DNA from 4 places in the Streptomyces sp. NPDC086787 genome. Region 3 is predicted to be linked to each of the others. Evidence: riboswitches for the same ligand, from Rfam matches in the RefSeq annotation. Region 3 holds a riboswitch; each other region holds the start of a gene.
What was found. A riboswitch is a leader RNA that binds a small molecule or an ion and turns the genes downstream of it on or off. The one in region 3 is predicted to bind thiamine pyrophosphate.

Region 1: another riboswitch for thiamine pyrophosphate. It lies ahead of thiC (phosphomethylpyrimidine synthase ThiC); the one in region 3 lies ahead of ACIPK3_RS27860 (thiamine ABC transporter substrate binding subunit).
Region 2: another riboswitch for thiamine pyrophosphate. It lies ahead of ACIPK3_RS06675 (purine-cytosine permease family protein); the one in region 3 lies ahead of ACIPK3_RS27860 (thiamine ABC transporter substrate binding subunit).
Region 4: another riboswitch for thiamine pyrophosphate. It lies ahead of thiO (glycine oxidase ThiO); the one in region 3 lies ahead of ACIPK3_RS27860 (thiamine ABC transporter substrate binding subunit).

What each region holds. Positions count from the first base shown of each region.
Region 1 covers NZ_JBIVBC010000003.1:75,396-79,359, reverse strand. The annotation lists gene ACIPK3_RS09960 (IclR family transcriptional regulator) at 1-240, shown strand, start outside; gene ACIPK3_RS09955 (SsgA family sporulation/cell division regulator) at 340-777, shown strand; gene ACIPK3_RS09950 (YibE/F family protein) at 872-2,260, opposite strand; TPP riboswitch at 2,343-2,521, shown strand; gene thiC (phosphomethylpyrimidine synthase ThiC) at 2,514-3,964, shown strand, end outside.
Region 2 covers NZ_JBIVBC010000002.1:117,957-121,920, reverse strand. The annotation lists gene ACIPK3_RS06685 (carbohydrate ABC transporter permease) at 1-762, shown strand, start outside; gene ACIPK3_RS06680 (carbohydrate ABC transporter permease) at 759-1,619, shown strand; TPP riboswitch at 1,659-1,751, shown strand; gene ACIPK3_RS06675 (purine-cytosine permease family protein) at 1,742-3,136, shown strand; gene thiD (bifunctional hydroxymethylpyrimidine kinase/phosphomethylpyrimidine kinase) at 3,133-3,930, shown strand.
Region 3 covers NZ_JBIVBC010000015.1:73,309-77,272, forward strand. The annotation lists gene ACIPK3_RS27855 (ABC transporter permease) at 1-1,029, opposite strand, end outside; gene ACIPK3_RS27860 (thiamine ABC transporter substrate binding subunit) at 1,074-2,147, opposite strand; TPP riboswitch at 2,216-2,323, opposite strand; gene rlmN (23S rRNA (adenine(2503)-C(2))-methyltransferase RlmN) at 2,347-3,453, opposite strand; gene ACIPK3_RS27870 (phosphatidate cytidylyltransferase) at 3,633-3,964, opposite strand, start outside.
Region 4 covers NZ_JBIVBC010000001.1:968,450-972,413, forward strand. The annotation lists gene pknB (Stk1 family PASTA domain-containing Ser/Thr kinase) at 1-31, opposite strand, end outside; gene ACIPK3_RS04510 (thiazole synthase) at 137-931, opposite strand; gene thiS (sulfur carrier protein ThiS) at 935-1,135, opposite strand; gene thiO (glycine oxidase ThiO) at 1,132-2,349, opposite strand; TPP riboswitch at 2,346-2,458, opposite strand; gene ACIPK3_RS04525 (hypothetical protein) at 2,500-2,850, shown strand; gene ACIPK3_RS04530 (NAD(P)/FAD-dependent oxidoreductase) at 2,898-3,964, shown strand, end outside.

The sequences.
Region 1 (3,964 bases), on a different contig from region 3:
AGCCAGAGCCTGCTGCGGCGCCTGGACCGGGTGCGCCGGATGACACCGGTGACCGAGCACCAGGAGTACGCGCTGGGGACGGTGTGCGCCGCGATCCCGATCACGGTCGGCGCCACCGCGGCCACGATGGCCATCTCACTGCCCGCCCACCAGGCCGACCGGCTGCTGCCCGCGGCCCGTCGGCTGCAGAGCGAGGTCGGGCGGAACCTCGGGACGCTCGCGCTCTCTATCAGTATCTGAAAACTCACTCCTTGTGATCTCGCGTGCACTTTCTGCAAGATTTGACCAGTGTCACAGGGATCAAACACGGCCAGTCGGTGTCATTAGACGGGGTAGGCGATGCGCGAGTCCGTACAAGCAGAGGTCATGATGAGCTTCCTCGTGTCCGAGGAGCTCTCTTTCCGTATTCCGGTGGAGCTGCGTTACGAGACCTGTGATCCCTATGCCGTGCGGCTCACCTTCCATCTGCCCGGGGACGCTCCGGTGACCTGGGCCTTCGGACGTGAGCTGCTGATCGACGGGGTGGGACGGCCGTGCGGCGACGGCGATGTGCACATCGCGCCCACCGACTCGGACGTGCTGGGCGAGGTCCTGATCCGGCTTCAGGTCGGCGGGGACCAGGCGGTGTTCCGCTCCTCGGCGCCGCCGCTGGTGGCCTTCCTGGACCGCACGGACAAACTGGTCCCGCTCGGTCAGGAGGGAGCGCTCGCCGACTTCGACGCCCATCTCGACGAGGCCCTGGACCGCATCCTGGCCGAGGAACAGAGCGCCGGCTGAACGTCATGGGGATGAGCGCACGGCGCTCGGTGGCGCTGTGTGGACCGGTGCAGTAACGCTTCTCCTGATCCGGCGGCAATGCGCCGCCCGGGCGTCACTTCTTGCGGCGTCGGCCCCGTCCACCGCGCGTCGTGGCCGGCCGGCCGTCCGCGGTCCTGCCCGTCTCCTGTCCTGGTCCCGGCCGGTCTGCCGAGACCACCAGAGCGGCCAGGGCCGTGGTGACCGGTACCGAGGCGACCAGGCCGATCGAACCGACCAGGGTGCGCACGATCTCCTCCGCCACCAGTTCGCTGTTCGCCACGGTCGTCACACTGCTCTGCGCGATCGAGAAGAGCAGCAGCAGAGGCAGCGCCGCCCCGGCGTAGGCGAGGACGAGAGTGTTCACGACCGACGCGATGTGGTCACGGCCGATACGGATGCCCGCCCGGTACAGCCCCCGCCAGCCCATCGACGGGTTGGCCTCGTGCAGTTCCCAGACGGCCGAGGTCTGTGTGACCGTCACGTCGTCCAGGACACCGAGAGAACCGATGATGACGCCGGCCAGCAGGAGTCCGCTCATGTCGATCGACGGATACAGGCCGTGGATCAGGCCGGTGTTGTCGTCCGTGTTGCCGGTCAGTACCGCCCAGTCGATGAACTCCGAACCCAGGAGGCCGATCAGCACGAGCGACACCAGGGTGCCGAGCACCGCGACCGAGGTGCGTGCCGACAGGCCATGGCACATGTAGAGCGCGATCAGCATGATGGCACTCGCCCCGACCACCGCCACGAGCAGGGGATTCGCTCCCTGGAGGATCGCGGGCAGGATGAAGAGGGTCAGCACCAGGAAGCTGACGGCCAGTGCGATCAGCGCCATCACGCCGCGCAGGCGACCCACCGCCACGACGGCGATCGCGAAGATCCCGGCGAGCAGTGCCATCGGGAACTTCCGGTCCACGTCGGTGACCGAGTACTGCAGGTCCTTGGGCGCGGACGGCTCGTACGCGGCCACGACCTTCTCGCCCTGGTGCAGCTGACGTGATTGGTCGGGCTGCACGATCTCGGTGAACGTGCGGCCCTTGTCCTTGCCGGTGTCGATCCGGATCGTCGCCTTCTTGCAGGTGCCGTTCGCCTTCCGGGACGCCGAACCGTTCCCGCCGCTGGAGGTGTCATCGGGCGGGGTCTGTCCCGAGGCGTTCACCGACTCGCAGCTCACCTCGACCACCGCGGTGACGGTGGCCTGCTGGGTCTGCCGGTCGAAGCCGACCCCGGTGCGCTCGTGGGACGGGGCGCCGCCGGGCCAGAGCACCACGAGCCCGACGACGACCGCCGTGGCGAACGGGATCAGGATGGCCGCGATGACCTTCCGCAGGTGCTTGGAGACCGGAGCTGCGGGGCCGTGGCTGTGACCGTGCGAGTGGCCGTGTCCGCCGCCGTGTCGTCCGTCGCCCTCTCCCGAGCCGGTGTGCGGCGGCTCGGGCGGCTCGTACGGGTGGTTCTGCATCGTGGTCACCGGCCGATCATCGCAAGAACGAGAGAGGGGCCCTCTGTTCATCTCGCCCGAATTGACGCTAGCGTAGAAGCACCTTTGCACACGCGGGAGCTCGGAGCACCGGGCTGAGAGGGCGCTGACCTCCGTATTCGCCATGTTTCACGTGGAACACGAGCTGGTTCACACGAATGGCGACAGAGACGGAAGCCGCTGCGTCGACCGCTGAACCTGTTACCGGGTAATGCCGGCGTAGGGAGTAGGTCTCATGACCAAGAAGGACATACGCACGCCTGCCTCAGCGCAGAACGCGAACGGCGCGAACGCGCCGGACGCGGTCGGCGAGGAGACCGGGAAGTCCATCGGCTGGCACAAGGGGTACATCGAGGGCTCACGTCCCGATCTGCGCGTGCCGGTCCGTCAGGTGCATCTCACCAACGGGCAGTCGGTCACGCTGTACGACACCTCAGGCCCGTACACCGACCCGCTAGTGGAGACCGACGTCCGCAGGGGCCTGCCACCGCTGCGGGAGAACTGGATCATCGCCCGCGGCGACACAGAGGAGTACGCGGGCCGTCCCGTCCGTCCCGAGGACGACGGGGTCAGGCACACATCCCCCCGTGGGGGCCTGCGCAACCTCGACGCGGTATTCCCCGGCCGGCCCCGCCAGCCGCGCCGTGGCCGGGACGGCAAGGCGGTCACACAGCTCGCGTATGCGCGCCGGGGCGAGATCACGCCGGAGATGGAGTTCGTGGCCGTCCGGGAGAACGTCTCACCCGAGGTGGTCCGCGAGGAGATCGCGGCGGGCAGGGCTGTACTGCCCGCCAACGTGAACCATCCGGAGATCGAGCCAATGATCATCGGCAAACGGTTCCTGGTGAAGGTCAACGCCAACATCGGCAACTCCGCGGTGACCTCCTCCATCGAGGAGGAGGTCGAGAAGATGACCTGGGCCACCCGCTGGGGCGCCGACACGGTCATGGACCTGTCAACAGGGCGCAACATTCACACCACCCGTGAGTGGGTGCTGCGCAACTCCCCGGTACCCATCGGGACGGTGCCGCTCTACCAGGCGCTGGAGAAGGTGGACGGCAGGGCCGAGGAACTCACCTGGGAGATCTACAAGGACACGGTCATCGAACAGGCCGAGCAGGGCGTGGACTACATGACGGTCCACGCGGGCGTCCGGCTCCCGTACGTCCCGCTGACCGCGAACCGCAAGACCGGCATCGTCTCGCGCGGCGGCTCGATCATGGCGGCCTGGTGTCTCGCGCACCATCAGGAGTCCTTCCTCTACGAGAACTTCGAGGAACTCTGCGAGATCCTCGCCGCCTACGACGTCACGTACTCGCTGGGCGACGGCCTCAGGCCGGGCTCGATCGCGGACGCCAACGACGAGGCGCAGTTCGCGGAATTGCGCACGCTCGGGGAACTCAACCGGATCGCGAAGCGTTTCCATGTACAGACGATGATCGAGGGCCCGGGGCACGTCCCGATGCACAAGATCAAGGAGAACATCGACCTTCAGCAGGAGATCTGCGATGAAGCTCCGTTCTATACGCTCGGCCCGCTGACCACGGACGTCGCGCCGGCGTACGACCACATCACCTCCGGCATCGGTGCCGCGATGATCGCCTGGTGGGGCACGGCGATGCTCTGCTACGTCACGCCCAAGGAGCATCTGGGCCTGCCCAACCGTGACGACGTCAAGACCGGCGT
Region 2 (3,964 bases), on a different contig from region 3:
GACGGCATCGGGTTCGACTCCATCAAGTGGGTGGGCCTCGACAACTTCCGGCAGCTCTTCGCGGACAACCCGCAGTTCTGGCCTGCGGTCCAGCACAACCTCATCTGGTTCGTCGTGCTCATCCTGATCCCGACCCCGCTCGGGCTGTTCCTCGCCGTCCAGTTGGACAAGGGGATCCGCTTCAGCCGCGTCTACCAGACGGCGTTCTTCCTGCCCGTCGTCATCTCGATGGCCTGCATCGGCTTCGTCTGGCAACTCGTCTACAACCCCGACACGGGCCTGATCAACAGCCTCATCGGGGCCAACAGGCCCGGCCACTACGTCGACTGGATCGGCGACCCGGACCTGAACCTCTGGGCCGTCCTCGTCGCCGCCTCATGGCGGCACACCGGGTACATGATGATCCTCTATCTGGCCGGTCTGAAGAGCGTGGACCCGTCGCTGCGCGAGGCGGCGGCACTGGACGGCGCGAACGAGTGGCAGACGTTCAGGAGCGTCATCTTCCCGACGCTGCGCCCCACCAACACGATCGTCCTGGTCGTCACCATCATCGAGGCGCTGCGCGCCTTCGACCTGGTCTTCGTCTTCAACAAGGGTTCCCAGGGCACCGAGTTGCTGTCGATCCTGGTCACCAACAACATCATCGGCGAGTCCAGCCGCATCGGCTACGGCTCAGCGATCGCGGTGGTCCTGCTGGTCATCTCGCTCGTCGTGATCATCCCGTACCTGGTGACCACCTTCCGGAAGGAGCGGCGACCGTGAGCGCGCCCGTCCGTCCCGCCCGTGTCGTACTGCACGTCTTCCTGTCCGCGACGGCGCTGGCCTGGCTCGCCCCGCTGCTGTGGGCGGTCTTCTCCGCGCTGCGCCCGTACGGCGAGACCAGCGACAGGGGCTACGTGTCCTGGCCGGACACCCTGAACCTCGACAACTTCACGAACGCGTTCGAGCAGTCGGACATGGCCCACTACTTCGGCACCACGCTGCTGATCGCGGTGCCCGCCGTGCTGCTCACGCTGTTCCTGTCGTCGCTGGTCGCCTTCTACGTCAGCCGTTTCGACTTCCGTCTCAACCTGGCGCTGCTCCTGGTCTTCACGGCGGGCAACCTGCTCCCCCAGCAGGTGATCATCACACCGCTCTACCGGATGTACCTGCTCACCGACCTGCCCGGGATCACGGAGAGCGGCAAGCTGTACGACTCCGCGCTCGGCCTCGTCCTGATCCATGTGGCGTTCCAGTCCGGGTTCTGCGCCTTCGTGCTGAGCAACTACATGCGCTCCCTGCCGCACGAGCTGACCGAGGCGGCCCTGGTGGACGGTGCCTCGGTGTGGCGGCTGTACTGGCAGATCACGCTGCCGCTGTGCAAGCCGGCGATGGCGGCGCTGGCCACCCTGCTGTCGATCTGGATCTACAACGACTTCTTCTGGGCCCTGGTGCTGATCTCGACCGGCGAGAAGATGCCGATCACCTCGGCCCTGAACAACCTCTCCGGCCAGTACTTCACGGACCCCAACCTGGTCGCCGCCGGAGCACTGCTCACCGCGATCCCCACGCTGATCGTGTACTTCGTGCTCCAGCGGCAGTTCGTCAGCGGTCTGACCCTGGGGGCCGCCAAGGGTTGATGGTCATGGTGGCGGACGGCTCGGGTTACTCTTGCCGCCGTACCGGACACGGGGTGCCCCGCGAGGGCTGAGATCACACCCGTTGAACCTGAACCAGTTCGTACTGGCGGAGGGATGTCACCATGCCATTCGGGCGTGTTTCCAGCGGGCTGCCCACGGGCGGCGGCAGAGCCGTCTTCGACGGACGGATGCCCACGGCTCCCGGTGACCTGAGAGTCGAGGGACACGGCATCGAGCCCGTCCCGCAGGACAACCGCTACGGCGGCGCGGGTCGGCTGTTCACCGTGTGGTTCGCGCCGAACCTGACGATGACCGGCGTGTTCACCGGAACCCTCGGCATCGTGTTCGGCCTCGACTTCGCCACCGCTCTCGCCGCGGTGGTGCTCGGCACCGTGATCGGCGCGGTGCCCACCGCCTACCTCGGCACCTGGGGCAGCCGCACCGGCGCCGGGCAGCTGCCGCTCGCCCGGCTCGCCTTCGGACGCGCGGTGGCACTGCCCGGGGTGCTCCAGTGGGCGTCTTCGGTGGCCTGGGACGCGCTCATCGGCCTGTTCGGCGGGGATGCGCTCGCCCAGCTGTGCGGCTGGCCGTTCTGGCTCGGGGTAATGGTCATGATGCTGGGGCAGGGCGCCCTCGGGGTCCTCGGCTACGAGGCGATCCACCGGCTCCAGATCCTCATGACGTTCGTACTGGCCGCCGCCTTCGCGCTGATCGCGATACGGATGGCGGGCGACGTCCACGTCGTCACTTCGGGCAGCGCGCACGGCGCCGATCGGGCGGGCGCGTTCGTGCTGACCAGCACCGTCGCGTTGAGCCTGACCCTGTCCTGGGCGCCGTACGCAAGCGACTTCAGCCGCTATCTGCCCCGCACCACCTCCCGCTCCCGGATGTTCTGGTACACACTGCTCGGTCTCGTGGCGTCCTTCCTGGCCGTCCAGATCCTGGGCCTGTGGGGTGCCTCGGTGCTCACCGACCAGACGGCCGCGGGCGTGGACCAGCTGCTGGGCGGGGGTGTCCCGGGCTCGCTCGGACTGCTCGCCGTGGCGCTGGCCGCGCTGTGCAGCAACGCCATGAACGACTACAGCGGCTCCCTGGCCCTCCAGACCATCGGGGTGCGTCTGCCCCGCCCCGCGGCCGCCGCCCTCGCCGCGGCGCTCGGTTTCCCGCTGGTGCTGTGGATGCACGCGGCCGACACCACCGCCCGCTTCCAGAACGTCCTCCTGTTCGTCGGGTACTGGATCCCCGGGTTCGTGGCGATCGTGGTGGTCGACTGGCTGGTACGGCGCGAACCGGTGACGGACCTCGCGGCCGCGACGGCCGGCCCGCGGCGGGCCTGGCCCCCGCTGCTGGCGTTCGTCGGCGCATTCGCCGCCGCGGTGCCCTTCATGGACACGGGTCTGTACGTCGGACCCGTCGCCGACGCGCTGCACGGCGCCGATCTCTCGTACTACGTCGCGTTCCTGGTGGCTCTCGCCGTGTACGCCCCGCTGCGCCTCCAGGAGGAGAAGAACGCATGACTCCGCCCCCTTGCGTCCTCACGATCGCAGGGTCGGACTCCGGCGGTGGCGCCGGAATCCAGGCCGACCTGAAGACCATGCTGGCGCTCGGCGCGCACGGGATGAGCGTGGTCACCGCGGTCACCGCGCAGAACTCCGTGGGTGTGCAGGGTGCCTGGGAGCTGCCCGTGGAGGCGGTGCGCGCCCAGTACCGCAGCGTCGTCGACGACATCGGCGTCCAGGCCGTGAAGACCGGCATGCTCGCCTCCCCCGCGCTGGTCACCGCCGTGGCCGAACTGCTCGCGGACGCCGGGGTACCGGTCGTCGTGGACCCGGTGAGCGTGTCCAAGCACGGGGACCGACTGCTCGCCGACGACGCCCTGGACGCCGTGCGCACCCGGCTGCTCCCCCGTGCGACCGTCACCACGCCGAACCTGGACGAGGTGGCCGAGCTGACCGGCATCACGGTGACCGGCGAACAGGGCATGCGGGACGCCGCCGACCGGCTGCTGTCGTACGGCCCCGCGTGGGTGCTGGTGAAGGGCGGGCATCTGCCCGGCGACGCCGTGGACCTGCTGACCGACGGCCGCGAGGAGCACTGGCTGCGCGCCGAGCGCCAGGACAACCGCCACACCCACGGCACGGGCTGCACCCTGGCCTCGGCCGTGGCGGTCGGACTGGCCCGGGGACTCACGGTGCCGGAGGCGGTCCGCCGGGCCAAGGACTACGTCACGGGAGCCATCGCGGCGGGCTTCGCACTGGGCGCCGGGATCGGTCCGGTGGACCACGGGTGGCAGCTGCGGTCACGCGACTGAGCCTGTGCTAGAACCGGCTCCGGGTGAATGACCA
Region 3 (3,964 bases):
CAGGGCGATGGCGGTGGCCGCGGCGGCGTACTGGAGGGAGTTCCCGATCGCGGCGATCGGCGCCACCAGGAACATGTTGCCGTCCTCGCTGGTCAGCGCCCGGTAGTAGCCGAAGCCGGGGGCGTCGAGGGAGCGCCGGACCAGCACGGCGAGCGGCAGGACGAGAAGTACGGCGATGGTGGCGAGGACACCCGCGAGCAGCGCCCACTGCCCGGCCCCGCGCGGCCGGCGCGCCGTCACCGACGGGTCCACCAGCCGCAGCACGGTCTCCCGGCGCCGTACCGTCCAGGCGTGCACGGCGAGGATCGCGCCCACCGCGGCGAACTGGACGAGGGTGAGGACCGCGGCGGTGGGCAGGTCGAGCAGCTCCGAGGTCTGCCGGTAGATCTCGACCTCGAGGGTGGAGAAGGTGGGGCCGCCAAGGGTCTGGACCACGCCGAAGGAGGTGAAGGTGAACAGGAACACCATCAGCGCGGCGGCGGCCACCGCGGGCGCGAGGGCCGGCAGGGTCACCTTGCGCCAGGCGCCGAGCGGTGAGGCGCCCAGCATCCGCGCGGCCTCCTCCTGGCGCGGGTCCAGCTGGGACCACAGGCCGCCGACGGTGCGTACGACGACGGCGTAGTTGAAGAAGACGTGCGCGAGCAGGATCGCCCACACGGTCGTGTCCAGCCGTACGCCCCACAGTTCGTCGAGCAGCCCGCCACGGCCGAGCAGCGCGAGGAACGCCGTACCGGCCACGACGGTCGGCAGCACGAACGGGACGGTGACGACGGCGCGCAGGACCTGCTTTCCCGGGAAGGCGAAGCGCGCGAAGACATATGCGGCGGGCAGCGCGACCAGCAGGGTGAGCGCGGTGGAGGCGAGCGCCTGCCAGGTGGTGAACCACAGGACGTGCCGGATGTCCGGCCGCGCGACGACGTCCGCGATCGGGCCGAGCCGCCAGACCCCGTCGGCCCTGAGGCCACGGGCGACGATGGCGGTGACGGGGTAGGCGAAGAACAGCGCGAAGAACGCGACCGGCCCGGCCATCAGCGCGAGCCGTGCCACGTTCTCCATACGGCGCCGTCGACCGGCTACTTCAGTACGAGCGACGTCCACGTCTTGACCCACTGGTCGCGGTTGTCGGCGATCCTGCCGGGCGTCAGGGTCGCGGGGGCCTTGGCGGCCGGGCCGTACTCCGTGAACTCGGCAGGCACCTTGGCGCCCCGGACCACCGGGTAGACGAACATGTTGAGCGGTACGTCCTCCTGGAACTCCTTGCCGACCAGGAAGTCGATGAGCGCCTTGCCGCCCTTGGTGTTCTTCGCGTTGCTCAGCAGCCCGGCGAACTCGGTCTGCCGGAAGCAGGTGCCGTCCGCGACACCCGTCGGGGCGGTGGCCGGCCGTGGCTTGGCGTAGACGACCTCGGCGACCGGTGAAGAGGCGTAGGACACCACGAGCGGCCGGTCGCCCTTGGCCTTCTTTCCGCCGGCGGACCCGGAGAACTCCTGGTTGTACGCCTGCTCCCAGCCGTCGACGACCTTGACGCCGTTGGCCTTGAGCTTCGTCCAGTACTCGGGCCAGCTGTCGTCGCCGTACCGGGCCGCGCTCGCGAGGAGGAATCCGAGGCCGGGCGAGGAGGTGGCGGCGTTCTCGGTGACGAGGAGGTTCTTGTACTCGGGCTTCACCAGGTCGTCGAGCGTCCGCGGCGGGGTGAGCCCGTGCTCGCCGAAGTACGCCTTGTCGTAGTTGACGCAGATGTCGCCGTAGTCGACGGGCGTGACCCGGTGCCTGCCCTTGTCGAGCTGGTACTCGGCGTCGACCGTCCCGATCCCCTTGGCCTCGTACGGCTGGAACAGACCGTTGTCGATCGCGCGGGACAGCAGGGTGTTGTCGACGCCGAAGAAGACGTCGCCCTGCGGGTTGTCCTTGGTCAGGATCGCCTTGTTGACGGCCTGGCCGGCGTCCCCGTCCGTGAGGACCCTGACCTTGTAGCCGGACTGCTTCTCGAAGTCCTTGAGCACGTTCTTCGAGACGGCCCACGAGCTGTGGCTGACGAGGACGACGGTCTTGGAGTCCGCCGCCCCCTTGTCCGCGGACGAACCGCATGCGGACAGCGTGAGCAGGCCGAGCCCGGCGGCGACGGCCACGAAGGTCTTGCGGTGCACTGGATTTCCTCCTGGGTGTCCAGGAAGAGACGCGGCCCTGCCCGGGGTGCCCGGGCAGGGCGCAACAGCTTGAGTAACGACCGAACTTCCTACCCAGAATGACCTGGGCGAGGTTCAGAGGGTCTGCGGCCCGTCTGCCGCACTCTCAGCGCTGTGGCGCTCCCCTGTCGGAATATGAAGATGTACTGACCGGGTCAGGTTACCGCTCGGTGGCCGCCAGCTGGCCACAGGCACCGTCGATCTCCTGACCTCGGGTGTCACGGACGGTGACCGGAACTCCGTGGGACGCGATGGCCTCCACGAACGCCTTCTCGTCCTCCGGCCGCGAGGCGGTCCACTTGGACCCGGGCGTGGGGTTGAGCGGGATCAGGTTGACGTGCACGGGCCTGCCCTTGAGCATCCGGCCGAGCCGGTCACCGCGCCACGCCTGGTCGTTGATGTCGCGGATCAGGGCGTACTCGATGGAGAGCCGGCGCCCGGACTTGGCGGCGTACTCGAAGCCGGCGTCGAGCACCTCGCGCACCTTCCAGCGGGTGTTCACGGGGACCAGGGTGTCGCGCAGTTCGTCGTCGGGCGCGTGCAGGGAGATCGCCAGACGGCACTTGAAGTCCTCGTCGGCAAAGCGGTGGATCGCCGGGACGAGTCCGACGGTCGACACGGTGATGCCGCGCTGGGACAGCCCGAGGCCGTCCGGTTCCGGGTCGGTGAGCGCCCGGATGGCCGTCACGACCCGCTTGTAGTTGGCGAGCGGCTCGCCCATGCCCATGAACACGATGTTGGACAGCCGGGCAGGCCCGCCGGGCACCTCGCCGTCCCTGAGTGCGCGCATCCCGTCCACGATCTGGTGCACGATCTCGGCGGTGGACAGGTTCCGGTCCAGCCCCGCCTGCCCGGTGGCGCAGAACGGGCAGTTCATGCCGCAGCCCGCCTGCGAGCTGATGCACATCGTCACCCGGTCCGGGTAGCGCATCAGCACCGACTCGACGAGCGTGCCGTCGAACAGCCGCCACAAGGTCTTGCGGGTGGTCCCCTGGTCGGTCGACAGATGCCGTACGACCGTCATCAGCTCGGGAAGCAGCGCCTCCCGGAGCTTGCCCCGCGAGGCGGCGGGGATGTCGGTCCACTGCTCCGGGTCGTGCGCGTACCGCGCGAAGTAGTGCTGCGAGAGCTGCTTGGCGCGAAACGGCTTCTCCCCGATCGCGGCGACGGCCTCCTTGCGCTCGGCGGGCGAAAGGTCGGCGAGGTGCCGCGGCGGCTGCTTGGCTCCGCGGGGGGCGACGAAAGTGAGTTCTCCGGGCTTAGGCATGGCGGTACCAGTGTCGCAGATCCAATTGGGTGACCCCGGACCGCGGCCGGTCGGGACCGCGGGCGGTCGGGCCGCGGGCGGTCGGGCCGCGGGCGGTCATGGGCGGTCGGAACCGCAGGCCCCCGGCCGTGCTCGGTCGGGGGCCCGGGTGGGTCGGGCGGCGGGGGCGGTCGGCGTGGTCAGGCCGAGCCGACGAAGGCCACCAGGAGCAGCCACACCACGGGGGCGGTGGGCAGCAGGGAGTCGAGGCGGTCCATGATGCCGCCGTGACCGGGGAGCAGGGTGCCCATGTCCTTGATGCCCAGGTCCCGCTTGATCATGGACTCGCCGAGGTCGCCGAGCGTGGCGCTGGCCGCGACCGCGAGGCCGAGCAGCAGACCCTGCCACCAGATGCCGCCCTCGATCAGGAACTGCATGCACAGGGCGCCCGCGGCCATGGCGAACGCGATGGCGCCGAACAGGCCCTCGCGGGTCTTGCCGGGGCTGATGCGTGGGGCGAGCTTGTTCCTGC
Region 4 (3,964 bases), on a different contig from region 3:
CGACGAGAGGGTCCTGAAGGGTCGTATCCACGCAGGTGAGTCTACGAGCCGTGACCGACAGCGCCCGACGTTGCGCCGTTTCGGGGACGGAATGCAGCAGACCTGTGACTGTCGCTCCGGCGCGCCAGGCCGTGTCCTAGAACGCCGGGCGCTCCGGATCCAGGTGCGCGAGCCCCTCCGTGGGGGAGGAGGCCTCGGCGAAGTGGCGGGGCGGGATACGGCCCGCGCGCCGGGCCAGCCGGCCCGCCTCGACCGCGTGCTTCATCGCCTCCGCCATCAGTACCGGCTCCTGTGCCCGGGTCACCGCCGAGGCGAGCATCACACCCGCACAGCCCAGTTCCATCGCCAGCGCCGCGTCGGACGCCGTGCCCGCGCCCGCGTCCAGGATCACCGGCACCCCGGCCCGCTCGACGATCAGCCGGAAGTTGTGCGGGTTACGGATGCCGAGTCCGGAGCCGATCGGCGAGCCCAGCGGCATGACCGCCGCACAGCCGACCTCCTCCAGCTTCCGGGCCAGAACCGGGTCGTCGTTGGTGTACGGCAGCACGGTGAAGCCGTCGTCCACCAGTGTCTCCGCCGCGTCCAGCAGCTCGATCGGATCCGGCAGCAGCGTCCGCTCGTCGGCGATGACCTCCAGCTTGATCAGATCCGTGCCGAGCGCCTCCCTGGCCAGCCGGGCCGTCAGGACGGCCTCGCCGGCGGTGAAACAGCCCGCCGTGTTGGGCAGCACCCGGATGCCGAGCCGCTCCAGCACGGACAGTACGGAACCGTGCACCGTGGGATCGACCCGTCGCATCGCCACCGTGGTCAGCTCCGTGCCGGAGGCGACGAGCGCCCGCTCCAGCACGTCCAGGCTCGGCGCGCCGCCGGTGCCCATGATCAACCGGGACGAGAACGGCGTACCGCCGAGGACGAAGGGATCGTCTGCCATGGGTCAGCCTCCTTGGACGGCGGTGAGGACCTCGACACGGTCTCCCTCGGCGAGGTCCGTGGCGGACCACTGCCCGCGCGGTACGACGGTCTCGTTCACCGCGGCGGCCACTCCGCGCGGCGCCGCGGTCAGCGAACCGACCAGAGTGTCGAGATCCGTGCCGGGCGCGATCTCCCGGCGCTCTCCGTTGACCGAGATGTTCATGCGGACCGCTCCGAGCCGTGTTGTGACGAGCCGTGTTGTGACGAGCCGTGTTGCGAGGGGAATGACGCAGCCGAAGGCGCGGCGAAGCGCTGTGGTGTGAAGGGGCGGGCCTCCTCCGGCAGCTCGCCGGTGACCAGGACGTACGCCATCACATCGCCGGTGACCGGGGTGAGCAGTACACCGTTGCGGTAGTGCCCGGTGGCCAGCAGCAGCCCGTCAAGCCCGGTCGGGCCGAGCAGCGGGGCGTTGTCGGGGGAGCCGGGACGCAGCCCGGCCCGGGTCTCGGTGAGCGGCAGCTCGGTGATCCCCGGCACCAGCTCGTGGGCGTCCCGGAGCAGCTCGTACACCCCGCCCGCGGTCACCGTCGTGTCCCAGCCCAGTTCCTCGCTCGTCGCGCCCACGACCAGCTCGCCGTTCTCCCGGGGCACCAGGTAGACATGGCCGCCGCGCACCACGGCGCGCACGGTACGGCTCAGGAAGGGCGCGTACCGGGCCGGCACCGTCAGCCGTACCACCTGCCCCTTCACCGGCCGCACCGGCGGCAGCACCTCGTCCGGCACGCCCGCGAGCCGCCCGCTCAGGCTCCCGGCGGCGAGCACCACCCGGCCCGCGTCAAGGACTTCGCCCTCGCGGGTGACGACCCCGGCGGCCCGGTCGCGCACGACGGACAGCCGCTCCGCCCAGGTGCGGTGGAACACCACCCCGGCGAGCTCACAGGCGGCCGTCAGCGCGTCCGAGAGCCGACGCGGATCGATCTGGTGGTCGCCGTCCACCCGCAGTCCGCCGCGCACCCCGGGCGCGAGCATCGGCTCCAGGCGCCGGCACTCGCGTCCCGACAGCCACTCGGCCTCCAGACCCGACCGCTGCTGGAGGGCGTGCAGCTCGCGCAGATCGGCACGGTCGTCGGCGTCCAGCGCGACGGCGAGGGTGCCGCTGCGGCGGTAGCCGAGGTCATGGCCGGTCAGCTCGGTCAGCTCGGCCACGAAGTCCGGGTAGCGACGGGCGGACGCCAGGTTCAGCCCGAGCAGCATCTGCTCGCCGTAGTGCAGTTCGGTGACCGCGGCCAGCATCCCCGCCGCGACCCGCGCGGCGCCGCCGCCGGGCTCTGGGTCCACCACGGCGGTGGCGAGGCCGCGCTGCGCGGCACGCCAGGCCGTGACCAGGCCGATGATCCCGCCCCCGACGACGAGGACGTCCGACGTACCTGACGACATGGGCGTTCAGCCCCTCCCTTCGCCGGCATGACCCGGATCAGGTTCGTACGGTCGGAGGCCGCCAGCCTCCCTCTCAGCCCGGTGCGTCCGGGCTCCCGCGAGTTCTGTACGTTGGCCACCCTACCGCTCGAACCAAGGAGTCCCGGCGTCATGGCCCGCTCGCTCGACGGACTGACCCTCGCCCCGGTGGCCGACCAGGCCCCCGGCCAGGTGGGCACCCGCACCCGGTTCACCTACCACGAGAAGGACGGCGTGGTCTGGGCCGAGTACACGGGCGGCGACATCGTGCGCGGGCACCTGGTGGGCACCCGCGAGGGCGACCGGCTGGACTTCCGCTACACGCAGCTCAAGCAGGACGGCAGCACGTCCGGCGGGCACTGCGTGTCCACGGTCGTCGAACTGCCCGACGGACGGGTACGGCTCGAGGAGACCTGGCGGTGGGAGTCCCAGGAAGGCAGCGGCACCAGCATTGTGGAGCAGCTCACCCAGCACGCCCCCTGACTGACAGTTTGTCAATTGTCTATGGTGACCGGGTGAGCGGTGATCGGGTGGGCGAGCAGACGCAGCAACGGGGCACGTCACGGGGACGGCGAGTGGTCGTCGTCGGCGCGGGCATGGCCGGGGTGCAGACCGCCGTCGCCCTGCGGGAGCAGAGTTTCAACGGCACCGTCACGCTGATCGGCGCCGAGCCGCACCAGCCGTACGACCGGCCGCCGCTGTCCAAGGCCGTCCTGCTCGGCAAGTCCGAGGGCTCCGCCTTCGAGGTCGACTTCGAGTCGCTCGGCATCGATCTGCGCCTGGGCAGCGAGGCACTGGGGGTGCGCACCGCCGACCACGAGCTGGACACCGGCTCCGGGCCCGTTCCCTACGACGTCCTGGTCCTCGCGACCGGTGCCGAACCGGTCCGGCTGCCCGGCACGGAGGGCGTCCCCGGGGTGCACCTGCTGCGCACCCTGGACGACGCGGAACGACTGCGGCCGGTGCTCACCCGCCAGCACGACATCGTGGTCGTCGGCGCGGGCTGGATCGGCGCCGAGTTCGCCACCGCGGCCCGTGAGGCCGGCTGCGCGGTGACCGTCGTGGAGGCCGCCGACCATCCGCTCGCCGGAGCGCTGCCGCCCGAGGTGGCCCTGCCGATGACCGCCTGGTACGCCGACAGCGGCGCCACCCTGCGCACCCGCGCGCGCGTGGCGGGCGTCGAGCCGGGCGCGGTGGTCCTCGGCGACGGCACCCGGGTACCCGCGGGCGCCGTCGTGGTCGGCATCGGCGCGCATCCCGCCACCGGCTGGCTCGCCGGCTCGGGCATCGAGCTGGGCGCGCAGGGCGACGTGGTGGCCGACGACCATCTGCGCGCCTCCGCCCCCGACGTGTACGCCGTCGGCGACTGTGCCTCATTCCCGTCGGCCCGGTACGGCGAGCGGCTGCTCGTCCACCACTGGGACAACGCCCTCCAGGGGCCGCGCACGGTGGCCGCCGGCATCATCGGCGAGTCCCCGGCCGTCTACGACCCCGTCCCGTACTTCTGGTCCGAGCAGTTCGGCCGCTTCGTCCAGTACGCGGGTCATCACGCGGCGGCCGACACGCTGCTGTGGCGCGGCGACCCGTCCGGACCCGC